DNA from 3 places in the Neobacillus phoenicis genome. Region 2 is predicted to be linked to each of the others. Evidence: a T-box and tRNA genes for the amino acid it is inferred to sense, from the RefSeq annotation. Region 2 holds a T-box; the other regions hold tRNA genes.
The links. A T-box is a leader RNA that pairs with one kind of tRNA and senses whether it is charged. The one in region 2 lies ahead of ileS (isoleucine--tRNA ligase), so its partner is inferred to be a tRNA-Ile.
Positions count from the first base shown of each region.

Region 1: it has a tRNA-Ile gene. The T-box ahead of ileS (isoleucine--tRNA ligase) is inferred to sense a tRNA for this amino acid. The anticodon was not compared.
Region 3: it has a tRNA-Ile gene. The T-box ahead of ileS (isoleucine--tRNA ligase) is inferred to sense a tRNA for this amino acid. The anticodon was not compared.

Region 1 is NZ_CP154847.1:5,345,989-5,351,338, forward strand. Features, by position in the region: gene AA0X95_RS27245 (NAD(P)/FAD-dependent oxidoreductase) at 140-1,366, opposite strand; gene AA0X95_RS27250 (VOC family protein) at 1,491-2,300, opposite strand; gene AA0X95_RS27255 (hypothetical protein) at 2,426-2,614, shown strand; tRNA gene AA0X95_RS27260 (tRNA-Ile) at 2,681-2,754, opposite strand; tRNA gene AA0X95_RS27265 (tRNA-Gly) at 2,760-2,833, opposite strand; tRNA gene AA0X95_RS27270 (tRNA-Asp) at 2,862-2,938, opposite strand; tRNA gene AA0X95_RS27275 (tRNA-Met) at 2,942-3,015, opposite strand; tRNA gene AA0X95_RS27280 (tRNA-Ser) at 3,045-3,137, opposite strand; tRNA gene AA0X95_RS27285 (tRNA-Met) at 3,147-3,223, opposite strand; tRNA gene AA0X95_RS27290 (tRNA-Ala) at 3,242-3,317, opposite strand; tRNA gene AA0X95_RS27295 (tRNA-Pro) at 3,341-3,417, opposite strand; tRNA gene AA0X95_RS27300 (tRNA-Arg) at 3,426-3,502, opposite strand; tRNA gene AA0X95_RS27305 (tRNA-Thr) at 3,523-3,598, opposite strand; tRNA gene AA0X95_RS27310 (tRNA-Val) at 3,616-3,691, opposite strand; tRNA gene AA0X95_RS27315 (tRNA-Glu) at 3,697-3,771, opposite strand; rRNA gene rrf (5S ribosomal RNA) at 3,814-3,930, opposite strand; rRNA gene AA0X95_RS27325 (23S ribosomal RNA) at 4,010-5,350, opposite strand, start outside.
Region 2 is NZ_CP154847.1:4,194,972-4,200,321, reverse strand. Features, by position in the region: partial or broken gene pgeF (peptidoglycan editing factor PgeF) at 1-405, shown strand, start outside; gene AA0X95_RS21515 (YggS family pyridoxal phosphate-dependent enzyme) at 402-1,079, shown strand; gene AA0X95_RS21510 (cell division protein SepF) at 1,092-1,559, shown strand; gene AA0X95_RS21505 (YggT family protein) at 1,566-1,829, shown strand; gene AA0X95_RS21500 (RNA-binding protein) at 1,860-2,633, shown strand; gene AA0X95_RS21495 (DivIVA domain-containing protein) at 2,719-3,234, shown strand; T-box leader at 3,283-3,522, shown strand; gene ileS (isoleucine--tRNA ligase) at 3,598-5,350, shown strand, end outside.
Region 3 is NZ_CP154847.1:1,729,921-1,735,270, reverse strand. Features, by position in the region: gene glgB (1,4-alpha-glucan branching protein GlgB) at 1-355, opposite strand, end outside; tRNA gene AA0X95_RS08950 (tRNA-Glu) at 1,282-1,353, opposite strand; tRNA gene AA0X95_RS08945 (tRNA-Ser) at 1,369-1,459, opposite strand; tRNA gene AA0X95_RS08940 (tRNA-Asn) at 1,463-1,537, opposite strand; tRNA gene AA0X95_RS08935 (tRNA-Ile) at 1,546-1,622, opposite strand; tRNA gene AA0X95_RS08930 (tRNA-Gly) at 1,629-1,702, opposite strand; tRNA gene AA0X95_RS08925 (tRNA-His) at 1,711-1,786, opposite strand; tRNA gene AA0X95_RS08920 (tRNA-Phe) at 1,819-1,894, opposite strand; tRNA gene AA0X95_RS08915 (tRNA-Asp) at 1,901-1,977, opposite strand; tRNA gene AA0X95_RS08910 (tRNA-Met) at 1,981-2,054, opposite strand; tRNA gene AA0X95_RS08905 (tRNA-Ser) at 2,228-2,320, opposite strand; tRNA gene AA0X95_RS08900 (tRNA-Ile) at 2,338-2,414, opposite strand; tRNA gene AA0X95_RS08895 (tRNA-Met) at 2,576-2,652, opposite strand; tRNA gene AA0X95_RS08890 (tRNA-Ala) at 2,671-2,746, opposite strand; tRNA gene AA0X95_RS08885 (tRNA-Pro) at 2,763-2,839, opposite strand; tRNA gene AA0X95_RS08880 (tRNA-Arg) at 2,846-2,922, opposite strand; tRNA gene AA0X95_RS08875 (tRNA-Leu) at 2,936-3,024, opposite strand; tRNA gene AA0X95_RS08870 (tRNA-Gly) at 3,030-3,104, opposite strand; tRNA gene AA0X95_RS08865 (tRNA-Leu) at 3,118-3,202, opposite strand; tRNA gene AA0X95_RS08860 (tRNA-Lys) at 3,217-3,292, opposite strand; tRNA gene AA0X95_RS08855 (tRNA-Thr) at 3,301-3,376, opposite strand; tRNA gene AA0X95_RS08850 (tRNA-Val) at 3,549-3,624, opposite strand; rRNA gene rrf (5S ribosomal RNA) at 3,633-3,749, opposite strand; rRNA gene AA0X95_RS08840 (23S ribosomal RNA) at 3,879-5,350, opposite strand, start outside.

The DNA of each region.
Region 1 (5,350 bases), 1.2 Mb from region 2:
ATCGTATATTCGCTGATAAACGACTCCAATTCGCTGATAAAAGCCCAAAATTCGCCGATAAACCCATGAAATCCGCTGATAAGGTGTAATTTTACACTAACCAACATCAGGCTAACTAATCTAAAACTACGAAAAACAGCTATTTTTTATTAAACGCAGTAGCAGATCGACTTTGATGATACATATTCATAGCAGAATGTGATCCTTTTGCTATCACATCTCTTAAAATTTTTGCCATTACCCCGCTATAAACGAGACCATTATCTCCATAGGCAAAGACAAAATAACAATTAGGGAATTCATCATATTGCCCAATCATAGGCAAACCGTCATGTGTACCTCCGTAAAAAGCTCCTAAATAATACTCTGGGTAAACATCAATCGTAGGAAAAAGTTTGTTAAATTCCTCAATTAACTTATCTTTCTTATGCATAATCTTAGAATCCCGGTCCTCAGCATAAGCAGTGTTATCGTCTAATCCACCAATGATTACTCGGTTATCTTTCGTCGTCCGCATATAAATATATGGACGTGCTGTCTCCCAAATAAGCGTTTGTTTATACCAATCTGTAAAGCTTTCTACCGGGTTAGTTACAACAGCATACGAGCTTGAAATAACAGCATTTTTCTCTTTCTTAAATTCCATCCCCTCATACCCCGTAGCTATAATGACTTGTCGTGCCTTAATGGAATGGCCATTATCAGTAAAAAAAGTAGCCCCGTCTTCATGAAATTGTTTACCATTGATTCTTGTTTTCTCATAGATCCTAACACCGTTCCTCTTAGCTTCTGAAAGGAGTCCATGGTTATATTTAAGTGGATTAATCTCGCCATCTTGATATAAATATAGTGCTGCTTCTTTTTTGAAAGGGTAGCGTTCACTAATTTGCTTTTGTGTGAGGTAATCCACTTTGAAATTATGTTTTTGCAAGTAATAGAATTCTTTATTAAGTTTTTCTATACCTGCTTGGTCACTCGCATAATAAAGACTATCTCTTCTATAAAATTCAGGGTCTATCTCCATCCTTTGAGCCGTTCGTTCTATATCATTAATCGCTTCTTCACATAGCTTGGTATGATGAATAGCCGCTTCTTCTCCAAAGGTATTGACTAACTCAAATAGCATTTTATCTCCCAAATATTGAATAAGAGCTGTATTGACACTTGTACTTCCTGTACCAATTTTTCGTTTATCAACAACTACAACATCTAAGTCTGTTTCACTTAAATAGTAGGCGCACTGCGCACCAGAACTTCCGCCACCTATAATAAGGACATCACAGCTTATATCATCCTCTAATACAGGATATGTAGGTGCGTTGGGGATGGTGGTTTCCCAATAAAACTTTCCACTTTGTAAATCCATCAAGGCCACTCCTTCAACTATGACTGATACTTGTAGTATCTCCTTTGAAAAAGTAATCATCCTTACCAACATGCATACAAAAAGGCAAACCGCCATGGTTTACCTTCAACACACATTCTTGGATCTATAATCTCCATATCCCACCAAACATCTCAAGATGATCCGGTTGATTGATTCCCTCAAGACTTATTAGAAAAGGCGTTTCTCCTTTTTCTTCTAATACCTTTTTTGCTAATCCCTCTCCAATTGGTGCACAGAACAAAAGACTTGTGCCTGAGAGATTTAGTTTTCTGCATCTGGCGTTCATGGCTGCGTCTAGAAACTCCTCACCTGGCTCAAGGTTTAATAAATTCCCCCACTTAGTTATGCTTTTTTCTAAGTCATGTACCACAAATCCTACACTTTCAAATGCAAGATTTTCTAATGGGTGTCTATTTATTAATCCCTGCTCCTTTAATTCTACCAGCCTCTCCTCATCCGACTTCTCCCAATCGATGAAAAAGGGCATAGTAAGTTCATTGGGTTCATTTTCAAGAAATAAGAGTGACCACTTAATGATTTGACCATCCGCCCGAACTCGTTCACCAGGGTATGGACCATATACAATATATCCCTCTGCTTTGAGACTAGCTGATAATTGTTGAATTCCTCTTGTTCGAACCGCTATTTTTGCAGGACCCTCTTGCCCTTGTCTAGAGAGACGCTCCACGATTTCTGTAACTAGCCGATTGTTTTCTTGTTTCTCAGCGATTGTTAAATCTTCGATTCCTAAAAACTCAATATAACTTAACCCAAAGTAGGATAAAGAGTTATAGGTTCCCCACTTTTCGTGATGGCCTCCATTGATTGCATGAATTCTTTTCTCGTTCAAAGGCTGTATAGCTTCCTCAGGTTTTTTTAGAAAAATAACTAAGTGATCGAAAGAAAATGACATATGGTTATGCTCCTTTCTTCTTTCATAATTTTGACTGTTGAATAGGCAATGGGGATGTAGCTTGCATAAGATACGCTAATAACAAATATGATTAAAATAAGAATCCTAAAAAAGGAGCCGGTTGAATGATTATTTTCAATAGAATTGCTTTGTTTTTTGTCGTTTTATACTCTGTTACCATTATCGCAAATACCTATTTAGGAGAAAATGAACGGGCTCAGTCCAATGTTATTTACTTTTTAATGAATGGGTTTGCTTACATTGTATCAGCATTAGAGGTAGAAAGAGAAAAGGATTTACTTGAAGTATCATAAATCTAGGAGTTAACAAAACCAACAAAAAAACGACTGCTTGTTAGCAATCGCTTTTTTCTATTATAGTGGGCCTAAATGGACTCGAACCATCGACCTCACGCTTATCAGGCGTGCGCTCTAACCAGCTGAGCTATAGGCCCCTAAATGGAGCGGGTGATGGGAATCGAACCCACTACATCAGCTTGGAAGGCTGAGGTTTTACCAGTAAACTACACCCGCGTATTTAGAATTAATTATCTAGAAAAAATGGCGGTCCGGACGGGACTCGAACCCGCGACCTCCTGCGTGACAGGCAGGCATTCTAACCAACTGAACTACCGGACCATATTGCGGGGACAGGATTTGAACCTGCGACCTTCGGGTTATGAGCCCGACGAGCTACCGGACTGCTCCACCCCGCGACAATAGAAATATTATTTTGTAAAAAATATGGCGGAGGAAGAGGGATTCGAACCCCCGCGCGGTTTAACCCGCCTGTCGGTTTTCAAGACCGATCCCTTCAGCCGGACTTGGGTATTCCTCCGTACATATATGGTAGCGGCGGAGGGGATCGAACCCCCGACCTTACGGGTATGAACCGTACGCTCTAGCCAGCTGAGCTACACCGCCAAATATATAATTAAATTATGGTGGAGCCTAGCGGGATCGAACCGCTGACCTCCTGCGTGCAAAGCAGGCGCTCTCCCAGCTGAGCTAAGGCCCCAAAATTTTAAAAATAGTTCGGACTGGTCGGGAAGACAGGATTCGAACCTGCGACCCCTTGGTCCCAAACCAAGTGCTCTACCAAGCTGAGCTACTTCCCGAAATATAATGGCGCGCCCGAAAGGAGTCGAACCCATAACCTTCTGATCCGTAGTCAGACGCTCTATCCAATTGAGCTACGGGCGCGTATAAATAGAAAAGTAAAGTGGTGCCGGCGAGAGGACTTGAACCCCCAACCTACTGATTACAAGTCAGTTGCTCTACCAATTGAGCTACCCCGGCATTAGTAAGAAAATATATGGTGGAGGATGACGGGATCGAACCGCCGACCCTCTGCTTGTAAGGCAGATGCTCTCCCAGCTGAGCTAATCCTCCACTAATGGTGACCCCTACGGGATTCGAACCCGTGTTACCGCCGTGAAAGGGCGGTGTCTTAACCGCTTGACCAAGGGGCCACTTTAAATCTTGACGCCTTAATCGCCAAAAAATAAAGTTTAGCCTGGCAACGTCCTACTCTCACAGGGACTTTCGTCCCAACTACCATCGGCGCTGAGAAGCTTAACTTCCGTGTTCGGTATGGGAACGGGTGTGACCTTCTCGCCATAGTTACCAGACTATTTTGTTAGAGAGATCGTTCTCTCAAAACTAGATAATGCAGAAGAAGTGTTTGTAAAAAACGAGTTCGCTTAAAACTTGGTTAAGTCCTCGAACGATTAGTATCAGTCAGCTCCACATGTTACCACGCTTCCACCTCTGACCTATCAACCTGATCATCTTTCAGGATTCTTACTAGCTTGACGCTATGGGAAATCTCATCTTGAGGGGGGCTTCATGCTTAGATGCTTTCAGCACTTATCCCGTCCGCACATAGCTACCCAGCGATGCCTTTGGCAAGACAACTGGTACACCAGCGGTGCGTCCATCCCGGTCCTCTCGTACTAAGGACAGCTCCTCTCAAATTTCCTGCGCCCACGACGGATAGGGACCGAACTGTCTCACGACGTTCTGAACCCAGCTCGCGTACCGCTTTAATGGGCGAACAGCCCAACCCTTGGGACCGACTACAGCCCCAGGATGCGATGAGCCGACATCGAGGTGCCAAACCTCCCCGTCGATGTGGACTCTTGGGGGAGATAAGCCTGTTATCCCCGGGGTAGCTTTTATCCGTTGAGCGATGGCCCTTCCATGCGGAACCACCGGATCACTAAGCCCGACTTTCGTCCCTGCTCGACTTGTAGGTCTCGCAGTCAAGCTCCCTTGTGCCTTTACACTCTACGAATGATTTCCAACCATTCTGAGGGAACCTTTGGGCGCCTCCGTTACTCTTTAGGAGGCGACCGCCCCAGTCAAACTGCCCACCTGACACTGTCTCCCACCCCGATAAGGGGTGCGGGTTAGAATTTCAATACAGCCAGGGTAGTATCCCACCGACGCCTCCACCGAAGCTAGCGCTCCGGTTTCTACGGCTCCTACCTATCCTGTACAAGCTGTACCAAAATTCAATATCAGGCTACAGTAAAGCTCCACGGGGTCTTTCCGTCCTGTCGCGGGTAACCTGCATCTTCACAGGTACTATAATTTCACCGAGTCTCTCGTTGAGACAGTGCCCAGATCGTTACGCCTTTCGTGCGGGTCGGAACTTACCCGACAAGGAATTTCGCTACCTTAGGACCGTTATAGTTACGGCCGCCGTTTACTGGGGCTTCGATTCAGAGCTTCGCTTACGCTAACCCCTCCTCTTAACCTTCCAGCACCGGGCAGGCGTCAGCCCCTATACTTCGCCTTGCGGCTTCGCAGAGACCTGTGTTTTTGCTAAACAGTCGCCTGGGCCTATTCACTGCGGCTCTTCGAGGCTATTCACCTCAAAAAGCACCCCTTCTCCCGAAGTTACGGGGTCATTTTGCCGAGTTCCTTAACGAGAGTTCTCTCGCTCACCTTAGGATTCTCTCCTCGCCTACCTGTGTCGGTTTGCGGTACGGGCACCTTTTATCTCGCTAGAGGCTTTTCTTGGCAGTGTGGAATCAGGAACTTCGG
Region 2 (5,350 bases):
CATGCAGGTTGGAAAGGAACAGTTGGAAAAATTGCTAAAGAAATGATTACAGCTTGGGAAAAAGAAGGGATCAAGCCTGAGCAAATTTTTGTAGCAATAGGTCCATCTATTTGTGAAAAATGTTATATTGTAGATGAACGAATTATTAAGCTAGTAGAAAATACACTAGATGGCAGTAGAAGTTTACCCTATAATTTAGTGTCAGAAGGGCAGTTTTCCTTAGATTTACGTGAAGTAAACAGGCAAATCCTTTTGGCATCAGGTGTTCCGGATAGAAATATTCTTCTTACGAGGTATTGCACTAGTTGTAATCAGGAGGAGTTTTTCTCTCACCGCCGTGACCAAGGAAAAACAGGCAGAATGTTAAGCTTTATTGGTTGGAAGGAGACAGCAGATCGTTTATGAGAGTAGCAGATAATTTAATACAAATTAAACAGCAAATAAATGAGGCATGCATAAAAGGAGACCGGAATCCTGCTGATGTAAAATTGATTGCAGTAACTAAATATGTAAGTATAGAACGTGCTCAAGAGGCCATAGAAGCAGGTGTTAATCATTTAGGTGAAAATCGTGATGAAGGACTGCTTGCTAAATGGGAAGTCCTAAAGGACAAGCCTAGCTGGCATTTTATTGGGTCATTGCAAAAGAGAAAAGTAAAAAACATAATTGATAAAGTGGAATATATACATTCCTTAGACAGATTATCTCTAGCAGAAGAAATCAACAAAAGAGCGAAACAAAAGATAAAATGTCTAGTTCAGGTAAATATTTCTGGGGAGGAGTCCAAACACGGACTAACTCCAGAAGAAGCCATTGTTTTTATTGAGTCACTTCGTCCATATGAAAATATCAGTGTCGAAGGTCTAATGACCATGGCCCCATTCACGAAAGAAGAACATGTTATTCGTGATTGTTTTCGCAAACTAAGAGAGCTTCGCGATCAAGTACAAGCTTTACATTTATCTTTTGCACCCTGTACAGAGCTATCTATGGGAATGTCGAATGACTTTGAGATAGCAATTGAAGAGGGAGCAACAATGATTAGAATTGGAACAGCACTTGTGGGTGAAGAAGGTTAGGAGAGACAAAAAATGACGATTAAATCAAAATTAAAAACATTTTTCTTTTTAGATGACGGATATGATGATAACGATGACGAATACGTTGAAAAAGTGGAGCCTAAAATGGAGCCTAAAAAACAAAAGCAGCAACAGGTTGTAAAATCCCAAAATGTGGTTAGCCTGCAAAGTGTTCAAAAAACAATTACTCCTACAAAAGGTTCAAAGGTCATTTTAGTGGAGCCACGTGATTACTCAGAATCCACTGAAATTGCGGATCACTTAAAAAATAGACGTGCAGTTGTAGTTAATTTGCAACGAATAGATAATGAACAAGGCCGACAAATTGTTGATTTCTTGAGTGGAGCTGTGTATGCCATTGGTGGGGACATCCAAAAAATTGGGATGAGTATTTTTTTATGTACCCCTGATAATGTAGAAGTATCAGGGAATATTTCTGACCTTATACAGGATCCAGATAACCAAACTGCGAGGTGGTAATGTAAAATGGACTTAATCTTTCTTTTACTCAAGCGGGTCATTTCAATTTATTCTATGGCATTAATTATTTATATCTTAATGTCGTGGTTTCCAAACGCCCGGGAGACTGCAATTGGAAGATTCTTAGCAAGAATTTGTGAACCATATTTAGAGCCCTTCCGTAGAATTATTCCTCCTATCGGGATGATGGATATCTCACCAATTGTTGCGTTTATCGTTCTAAACCTTGCTACAAGTGGTTTGGATAGGATACATTTCTGGCTTAATTAGGAAAATTTTATTCTAGGTTGTGTTTTATAAATGAACATTTATCAGCATTTTCGTCCAGAAGAACGGGATTTTATTGACCAAGTATTACATTGGAAAGACCAGGTTGAATCACAGTATGCCCCAAAGCTGACAGATTTCCTTGACCCGAGGGAACAACATATTCTGAAACTTTTAATTGGTGAAAATAATGATGTGAAGGTACAGCTTTTTGGTGGAAGTCCTGAAGGTGAGCGGAAAAGAGCATTCATCTACCCAGATTACTTGACGGTTACGGATGAGGATTTTCAAATCTGCCTTTTTGAGGTCCATTACCCTACCAAGTTTGTCACCCTTGAACACAGACAAGTTTTGGGGACACTTATGTCTTTAGGACTTAAGCGGGGAAAATTTGGAGACATTCTCATGAAGGATGGCCAGGTTCAATTTTTTGCTGCGAAAGAAATAAGTACGTATATCCAAAATAATATTGAATCCATTGGCAAGGCTGGAGTAAGATTAGTTGAAACAGCTATCGACAATCAGATTTCAGCGGATAAGTTATGGGAAGAAAATGATCTAACTGTATCTTCTTTGCGACTGGATACGGTTATTTCTGGTATTTATCATTTATCAAGGCAAAAATCGCAAACCTTTATACAACAAGGGCTTGTAAAGGTGAACTGGACACTTACTGAAAATCCTTCCTTTGATTGTGAAGAAGGTGATATGATCTCCGTCCGTGGATATGGCAGGTCGAAAATTATCAGGATTGAGGGAAAGACCAAAAAAGATAAATGGCGAATGATTGTCGGAAAGCAAAAATAATTCAATTTTAAAGCAGGAATTTCGAAAAACATGTCGAATATTTGCTAATACATATAGATGTAGAGATTGTATGGAGGTGGCATCAATGCCGTTAACGCCGTTAGATATTCATAATAAAGAGTTTAATAAAGGGTTTCGCGGATATGACGAAGATGAAGTAAATGAATTTCTTGATCAGGTCATTAAGGACTATGAGTTAGTCCTAAGAGAGAAGAAGGAAATGGAAGAACGCTTAAATGAAATGAAAGATCGTCTAGGCCACTTTGTGAACATAGAAGAAACTTTAAACAAGTCCATTGTTATTGCTCAAGAAGCAGGGGAAGAAGTTAAGCGCAATGCTCAAAAAGAAGCAAAGCTAATCATTAAAGAGGCTGAAAAAAATGCGGATCGAATTGTCAATGAGTCTCTTTCTAAAGCTAGAAAAATTGCGCTTGAAATTGAGGATTTAAAGAAGCAATCAAAGGTTTTCCGTACGCGTTTTAAAATGTTAATTGAGGCGCAGCTTGATATGTTGAATACGGATGATTGGGATCATTTATTAGAGTATGAAGTAGATGCAACAGAATTAAAAATTCATCAAGAAGAAGATTCATTAGCTTGACGGATTCGGATTTATTAGCATATAATTTTTAGATAGTTGTATAGAATGGCAATGACGATGAAAGGGACAGTACAATTTTTCATTGGCTTAAATAGCGAATCGGGGATGGTGTAAGCCCGGTAAGGCTGAAAAATTGGAAGATCACCCTTGAGTTCCGGACCGAACCCCATTTAATTGGGCAGTAGGCTCAGGCGTGTTATTCACGTTACGAATAATTAAGAGGATAGTACGTATCGGTATTATCTATCAGGGTGGTACCGCGGGAATAAAAACCTTCTCGTCCCTATTTTGGGATGAGAGGGTTTTTTTTATTTGTCTATTGGCTATTCTGTTATATGAAGAGGATATCAGGAGGAAGAAAAAATGGAGTATAAAGATACGTTATTAATGCCGCAAACTGAGTTTCCAATGCGGGGTAATCTTCCCCAAAGAGAACCTGAGATTCAGGCAAAATGGGAAGAAATGAAGATCTATGAAATGGTTCAGGAACGAACAAAAGGCCGTCCAATGTTTGTATTACATGATGGCCCTCCATATGCTAATGGCGATATTCATATGGGCCATGCACTTAATAAGATTTTAAAAGATATGATTGTTCGTTATAAATCAATGAGCGGATTTCATGCTCCTTACGTACCTGGCTGGGATACACACGGTCTCCCAATCGAGCAGGCATTAACAAATAAAGGTGTAAAGCGGAAGGAAATGACGGTAGCTGAATTTCGTCAGTTATGTACAGAATATGCGCTTGAGCAGGTTGATAATCAGCGTACACAATTTAAGCGTCTTGGTGTTCGGGGTGATTGGGAAAATCCATATATTACTTTAAAACCTGAATATGAAGCGCAACAAATTAAAGTATTCGGTGAAATGGCGAAAAAAGGCTATATTTACAAAGGTAAAAAGCCAGTTTATTGGTCACCATCTAGTGAATCAGCCTTAGCTGAAGCAGAAATTGAATATCAAGACAAACGTTCAGCATCCATCTACGTCGGTTTTAAGGTGAAGGACGGCAAGGGTGTAATTGATACAGATACGCAAATCATCATTTGGACCACTACACCATGGACGATCCCAGCGAATCTCGGGATTTCCGTTCATCCTGACCTAACCTATGTAATCGTTTCTGCAAATGGAAGTAAGTACCTCGTTGCTGAAGCACTTTTAGAAGCAGTAACAAAAGAAATCGGCTGGGAAGATACTACAGTTGTTCAAAAAGTGAAGGGCGCTGAATTAGAATATATTGTCGCAGCACACCCATTATATGATCGTGATTCGTTAGTGATGTTAGGTGAACACGTAACTACTGATGCAGGTACTGGCTGTGTTCATACCGCTCCTGGACATGGGGAAGATGACTTTTATGTCGGTCAGAAGTATGGATTAGATGTTCTTTGTCCTGTAGATGACAAAGGTGTGTTGACAAGTGAGGCACCAGGGTTTGAAGGCTTATTTTATGATACTGCTAATAAGCCAATTGCACAGGCTTTAGAAGAAGCAGGTGCACTGTTGAAATTATCATTTATTACTCACTCGTATCCACATGATTGGAGAACAAAGAAGCCAGTAATTTTCCGTGCTACTGCTCAATGGTTCGCTTCTATTAAAGACTTCCGTGAGGACTTGTTAGAAGCAGTTAAGGAAACGAAATGGGTTCCTGCTTGGGGAGAGACACGATTGTTTAATATGGTTCGTGACCGTGGCGACTGGTGTATTTCTCGTCAGCGTGTGTGGGGCGTACCAATTCCTGTTTTCTATGCTGAAAATGGTGAAGAGATTATTACTGATGAAACGATTAACCATGTATCTGAATTATTCCGTGCAAATGGGTCTAATATTTGGTTTGAAAAAGAAGCTAACGAGTTGCTTCCTGAAGGCTTTACCCATCCTGGAAGCCCAAATGGAATCTTTACTAAAGAAACTGATATTATGGATGTTTGGTTTGATTCTGGTTCTTCCCATCAAGCGGTTCTTCTAGAAAGAGAAGATTTAGTCCGCCCAGCAGACCTTTACTTAGAAGGATCTGACCAATATCGCGGCTGGTTTAACTCATCCCTATCCACTGCAGTTGCTGTAACTGGCAAAGCTCCATATAAAGGAGTCTTGAGCCATGGTT
Region 3 (5,350 bases), 2.5 Mb from region 2:
TCATTGGTCTTATTTCAGAATAAAACGCGAATGGATCTGCCTTTAACAGTCTTTCTCCTGTTTGTGAGAAAATTTCATACTTATAAAGACTTCCTGTCATGTCTTGCTTCAAGATTAGAATCCAAACGCCTTCATTGTTAACCCTTTGTAATTCATACCCTTCACCATTCCAGTTGTTAAAATCCCCTGCAAGTCTTACCTGACGGGCATTAGGGGCCCATACGCAAAAGCGTGTATATACTTGGTCGGAATTCTTGAAGATATGAGCGCCAAAGAGCTGATGACTCTGAAAGAAGTTTCCTTCATGAAATAAGTGCAGCTGATAATCAGTAGGAAATAACGTGTTCACTGTCATGGCTAATCTCATCCCCATTGAAAATATGTATTTCAAAAACCAATTATAATTCCAAATGGTTGATATGCCTCCAAAAACTTTTTTATCTTTTCTGACAATTAATGTTGTAAACTGCTATAAAAAGGCATTTTTCAACAATATTCAACACCAAACGACAAATAATCTATCGTAAATCGACAGGAATCTTTAAAGTTTTTTTGATTTTTTTTATAAAAAACCTTTAAAAAAATTATTTGATTTATAACACGTTAAAGTAGTAAATTTTTAAGAAATGCAGTATTTTGTAAGCGTTATCAATTTTGATTCCGGGTGAAAATCCTCTAAATTATTATTTCTCTATAATATTTTCACGGTTGATGAGGTTTGTGATTCTTAAAATGGAATAATGGGACTTTTTAGCTAGTGTATGAGGAAATGGTCACAGAAATGGAGAGATGAATTTTTAAAGCTGCTTTGGTCACATATGAGGGGAAGGACCTAGGGTACTCGATTAGTCTTGAATGTAGCATTTGGTTACGTACATGCCGTCTATGTTACCCATATGGTTGTTTTACGTTGTGTTCGGTCACGTAGGAACCGTCTATGTTACCCATATGGTGTTTTACGTTGTGTTCAGTCACGTAGGAACCGTCTACGTTACCCATACGATTGTTTTACGTTGTGTTCGGTCACGTAGGAACCGTCTACGTTACCCATACGATTGTTTTACGTTGTGTTCGGTCACGTAGGAACTGTCTACGTTACCCATAGGATTGTTTTACGTTGTGTTCGGTCACGTAGGAACTGTCTACGTTACCCATACGATTGTTTTACGTTATGTTTGGTCATGTAAAAAATCCACCTTTCACAATCAATAATCTTAATCCAAGCTTCCTCTAAAAAGAACACAAAAAAACTGATGATAATATATCATCAGTTTTTTTGTATGACCCCTACGGGATTCGAACCCGTGTTACCGCCGTGAAAGGGCGGTGTCTTAACCGCTTGACCAAGGGGCCAAAAATTAAATTATATGGCAGAGAAGAAGGGATTCGAACCCTCGCGCCGGTTACCCGACCTACTCCCTTAGCAGGGGAGCCCCTTGAGCCACTTGGGTACTTCTCTATATGGCTCCGCAGGTAGGACTCGAACCTACGACCGATCGGTTAACAGCCGATAGCTCTACCACTGAGCTACTGCGGAATAATACATGGTGGGCCTAAATGGACTCGAACCATCGACCTCACGCTTATCAGGCGTGCGCTCTAACCAGCTGAGCTATAGGCCCATATTATGGAGCGGGTGATGGGAATCGAACCCACTACATCAGCTTGGAAGGCTGAGGTTTTACCAGTAAACTACACCCGCAAAATAAATGGGGCGACTGATGGGAATCGAACCCACGAATGCCTGAACCACAATCAGGTGCGTTAACCACTTCGCCACAATCGCCGTAATAAAAATTATTTACTTTAAAATATAAATGGTGGCTCAGGACGGAATCGAACCGCCGACACAAGGATTTTCAGTCCTTTGCTCTACCGACTGAGCTACTGAGCCAACATATGGCGGTCCGGACGGGACTCGAACCCGCGACCTCCTGCGTGACAGGCAGGCATTCTAACCAACTGAACTACCGGACCATATTGCGGGGACAGGATTTGAACCTGCGACCTTCGGGTTATGAGCCCGACGAGCTACCAGACTGCTCCACCCCGCGATAATAGAAATTATGAAGTTTGAAATATGCTCCATGTTTTGTTACTGACTGTCCCCATCTCAGAAAGCTTATTCAAGTAGCAGCTCGATGGGTACAACTCGCAGTTTATTCATTGAAGCAACGCTCGTTGCTCCACCCCGCGACGGTAAAAATTTAGTTTTTAAAAAATAATATGGCGGAGGAAGAGGGATTCGAACCCCCGCGCGGTTTAACCCGCCTGTCGGTTTTCAAGACCGATCCCTTCAGCCGGACTTGGGTATTCCTCCATATTATTAAGAATTTCTGGTGGACCTTGTAGGACTCGAACCTACGACCGGACGGTTATGAGCCGTCTGCTCTAACCAGCTGAGCTAAAGGTCCAAGTTGAAGTTTCTATTACCATAATGTTAAAACCGTCTGTCCCCATCTCAGAAAGCTTACTCAAGTAGCAGCTCGATGGTGACAACTCGTAGCATTTTCATAGGAGCTTTGCTCGTTGCTCTAACCAGCTGAGCTAAAGGTCCAAGTTCTGAAAAATTATTTGGTAGCGGCGGAGGGGATCGAACCCCCGACCTTACGGGTATGAACCGTACGCTCTAGCCAGCTGAGCTACACCGCCAAATAGTTATTAAAGTTATGGTGGAGCCTAGCGGGATCGAACCGCTGACCTCCTGCGTGCAAAGCAGGCGCTCTCCCAGCTGAGCTAAGGCCCCAATGTTGTGATAAGGATGGTCGGGAAGACAGGATTCGAACCTGCGACCCCTTGGTCCCAAACCAAGTGCTCTACCAAGCTGAGCTACTTCCCGTAATAATGGCGCGCCCGAAAGGAGTCGAACCCATAACCTTCTGATCCGTAGTCAGACGCTCTATCCAATTGAGCTACGGGCGCATTATTTTAAAAGTGGTGCCGAGGACCGGAATCGAACCGGTACGGTAGTCACCTACCGCAGGATTTTAAGTCCTGTGCGTCTGCCAGTTCCGCCACCCCGGCACATCTGGAGCGGAAGACGGGATTCGAACCCGCGACCCCCACCTTGGCAAGGTGGTGTTCTACCACTGAACTACTTCCGCATATAAAATTAAATGGTGCGGGTGAAGGGAGTCGAACCCCCACGCCTTGCGGCGCCAGATCCTAAGTCTGGTGCGTCTGCCAATTCCGCCACACCCGCATATTCATTTGAAATGGTGAGCCATGAAGGACTCGAACCTTCGACCCTCTGATTAAAAGTCAGATGCTCTACCAACTGAGCTAATGGCTCGTACCAAATGGTGCCGGCGAGAGGACTTGAACCCCCAACCTACTGATTACAAGTCAGTTGCTCTACCAATTGAGCTACACCGGCAAATAGTTTGGAAAAAATATTAGATTTTACACGCTGTCCTTGTAAACGTCATCCTGACCTCAGAAAGCTTATTCAAGTAGCAACTCGGTCAGTATGCTGAAGATTATTCAGGAAGCATATTCGGTCGTGCTCTACCAATTGAGCTACACCGGCATTTAGTAAGGAAAATATATGGTGGAGGATGACGGGATCGAACCGCCGACCCTCTGCTTGTAAGGCAGATGCTCTCCCAGCTGAGCTAATCCTCCATATTACAGCCTGGCAATGTCCTACTCTCACAGGGACTTTCGTCCCAACTACCATCGGCGCTGAGAAGCTTAACTTCCGTGTTCGGTATGGGAACGGGTGTGACCTTCTCGCCATAATTACCAGACCATTTATTCGACACTATTTTATTATAATGTCTTTTTCATATTTTGCAAGAGGAAATTTCAATTTTTTCATTCCCTCAAAACTAGATAATGTAGAAGAAGTGTTTGTAAAAAACGAGTTCGCTTAAAACTTGGTTAAGTCCTCGAACGATTAGTATCAGTCAGCTCCACATGTTACCACGCTTCCACCTCTGACCTATCAACCTGATCATCTTTCAGGGTTCTTACTAGCTTGACGCTATGGGAAATCTCATCTTGAGGGGGGCTTCATGCTTAGATGCTTTCAGCACTTATCCCGTCCGCACATAGCTACCCAGCGATGCCTTTGGCAAGACAACTGGTACACCAGCGGTGCGTCCATCCCGGTCCTCTCGTACTAAGGACAGCTCCTCTCAAATTTCCTGCGCCCACGACGGATAGGGACCGAACTGTCTCACGACGTTCTGAACCCAGCTCGCGTACCGCTTTAATGGGCGAACAGCCCAACCCTTGGGACCGACTACAGCCCCAGGATGCGATGAGCCGACATCGAGGTGCCAAACCTCCCCGTCGATGTGGACTCTTGGGGGAGATAAGCCTGTTATCCCCGGGGTAGCTTTTATCCGTTGAGCGATGGCCCTTCCATGCGGAACCACCGGATCACTAAGCCCGACTTTCGTCCCTGCTCGACTTGTAGGTCTCGCAGTCAAGCTCCCTTGTGCCTTTACACTCTACGAATGATTTCCAACCATTCTGAGGGAACCTTTGGGCGCCTCCGTTACTCTTTAGGAGGCGACCGCCCCAGTCAAACTGCCCACCTGACACTGTCTCCCACCCCGATAAGGGGTGCGGGTTAGAATTTCAATACAGCCAGGGTAGTATCCCACCGACGCCTCCACCGAAGCTAGCGCTCCGGTTTCTACGGCTCCTACCTATCCTGTACAAGCTGTACCAAAATTCAATATCAGGCTACAGTAAAGCTCCACGGGGTCTTTCCGTCCTGTCGCGGGTAACCTGCATCTTCACAGGTACTATAATTTCACCGAGTCTCTCGTTGAGACAGTGCCCAGATCGTTACGCCTTTCGTGCGGGTCGGAACTTACCCGACAAGGAATTTCGCTACCTTAGGACCGTTATAGTTACGGCCGCCGTTTACTGGGGCTTCGATTCAGAGCTTCGCTTGCGCTAACCCCTCCTCTTAACCTTCCAGCACCGGGCAGGCGTCAGCCCCTATACTTCGCCTTGCGGCTTCGCAGAGACCTGTGTTTTTGCTAAACAGTCGCCTGGGCCTATTCACTGCGGCTCTTCGAGGCTATTCACCTCAAAAAGCACCCCTTCTCCCGAAGTTACGGGGTCATTTTGCCGAGTTCCTTAACGAGAGTTCTCTCGCTCACCTTAGGATTCTCTCCTCGCCTACCTGTGTCGGTTTGCGGTACGGGCACCTTTTATCTCGCTAGAGGCTTTTCTTGGCAGTGTGGAATCAGGAACTTCGGTACTAAATTTCCCTCGCTATCACAGCTCAGCCTTTACGGAAAGCGGATTTTCCTACTTTCCAGCCTAACTGCTTAGACGCGCATATCCAACAGCGCGCTTACCCTATCCTCCTGCGTCCCCCCATCACTCA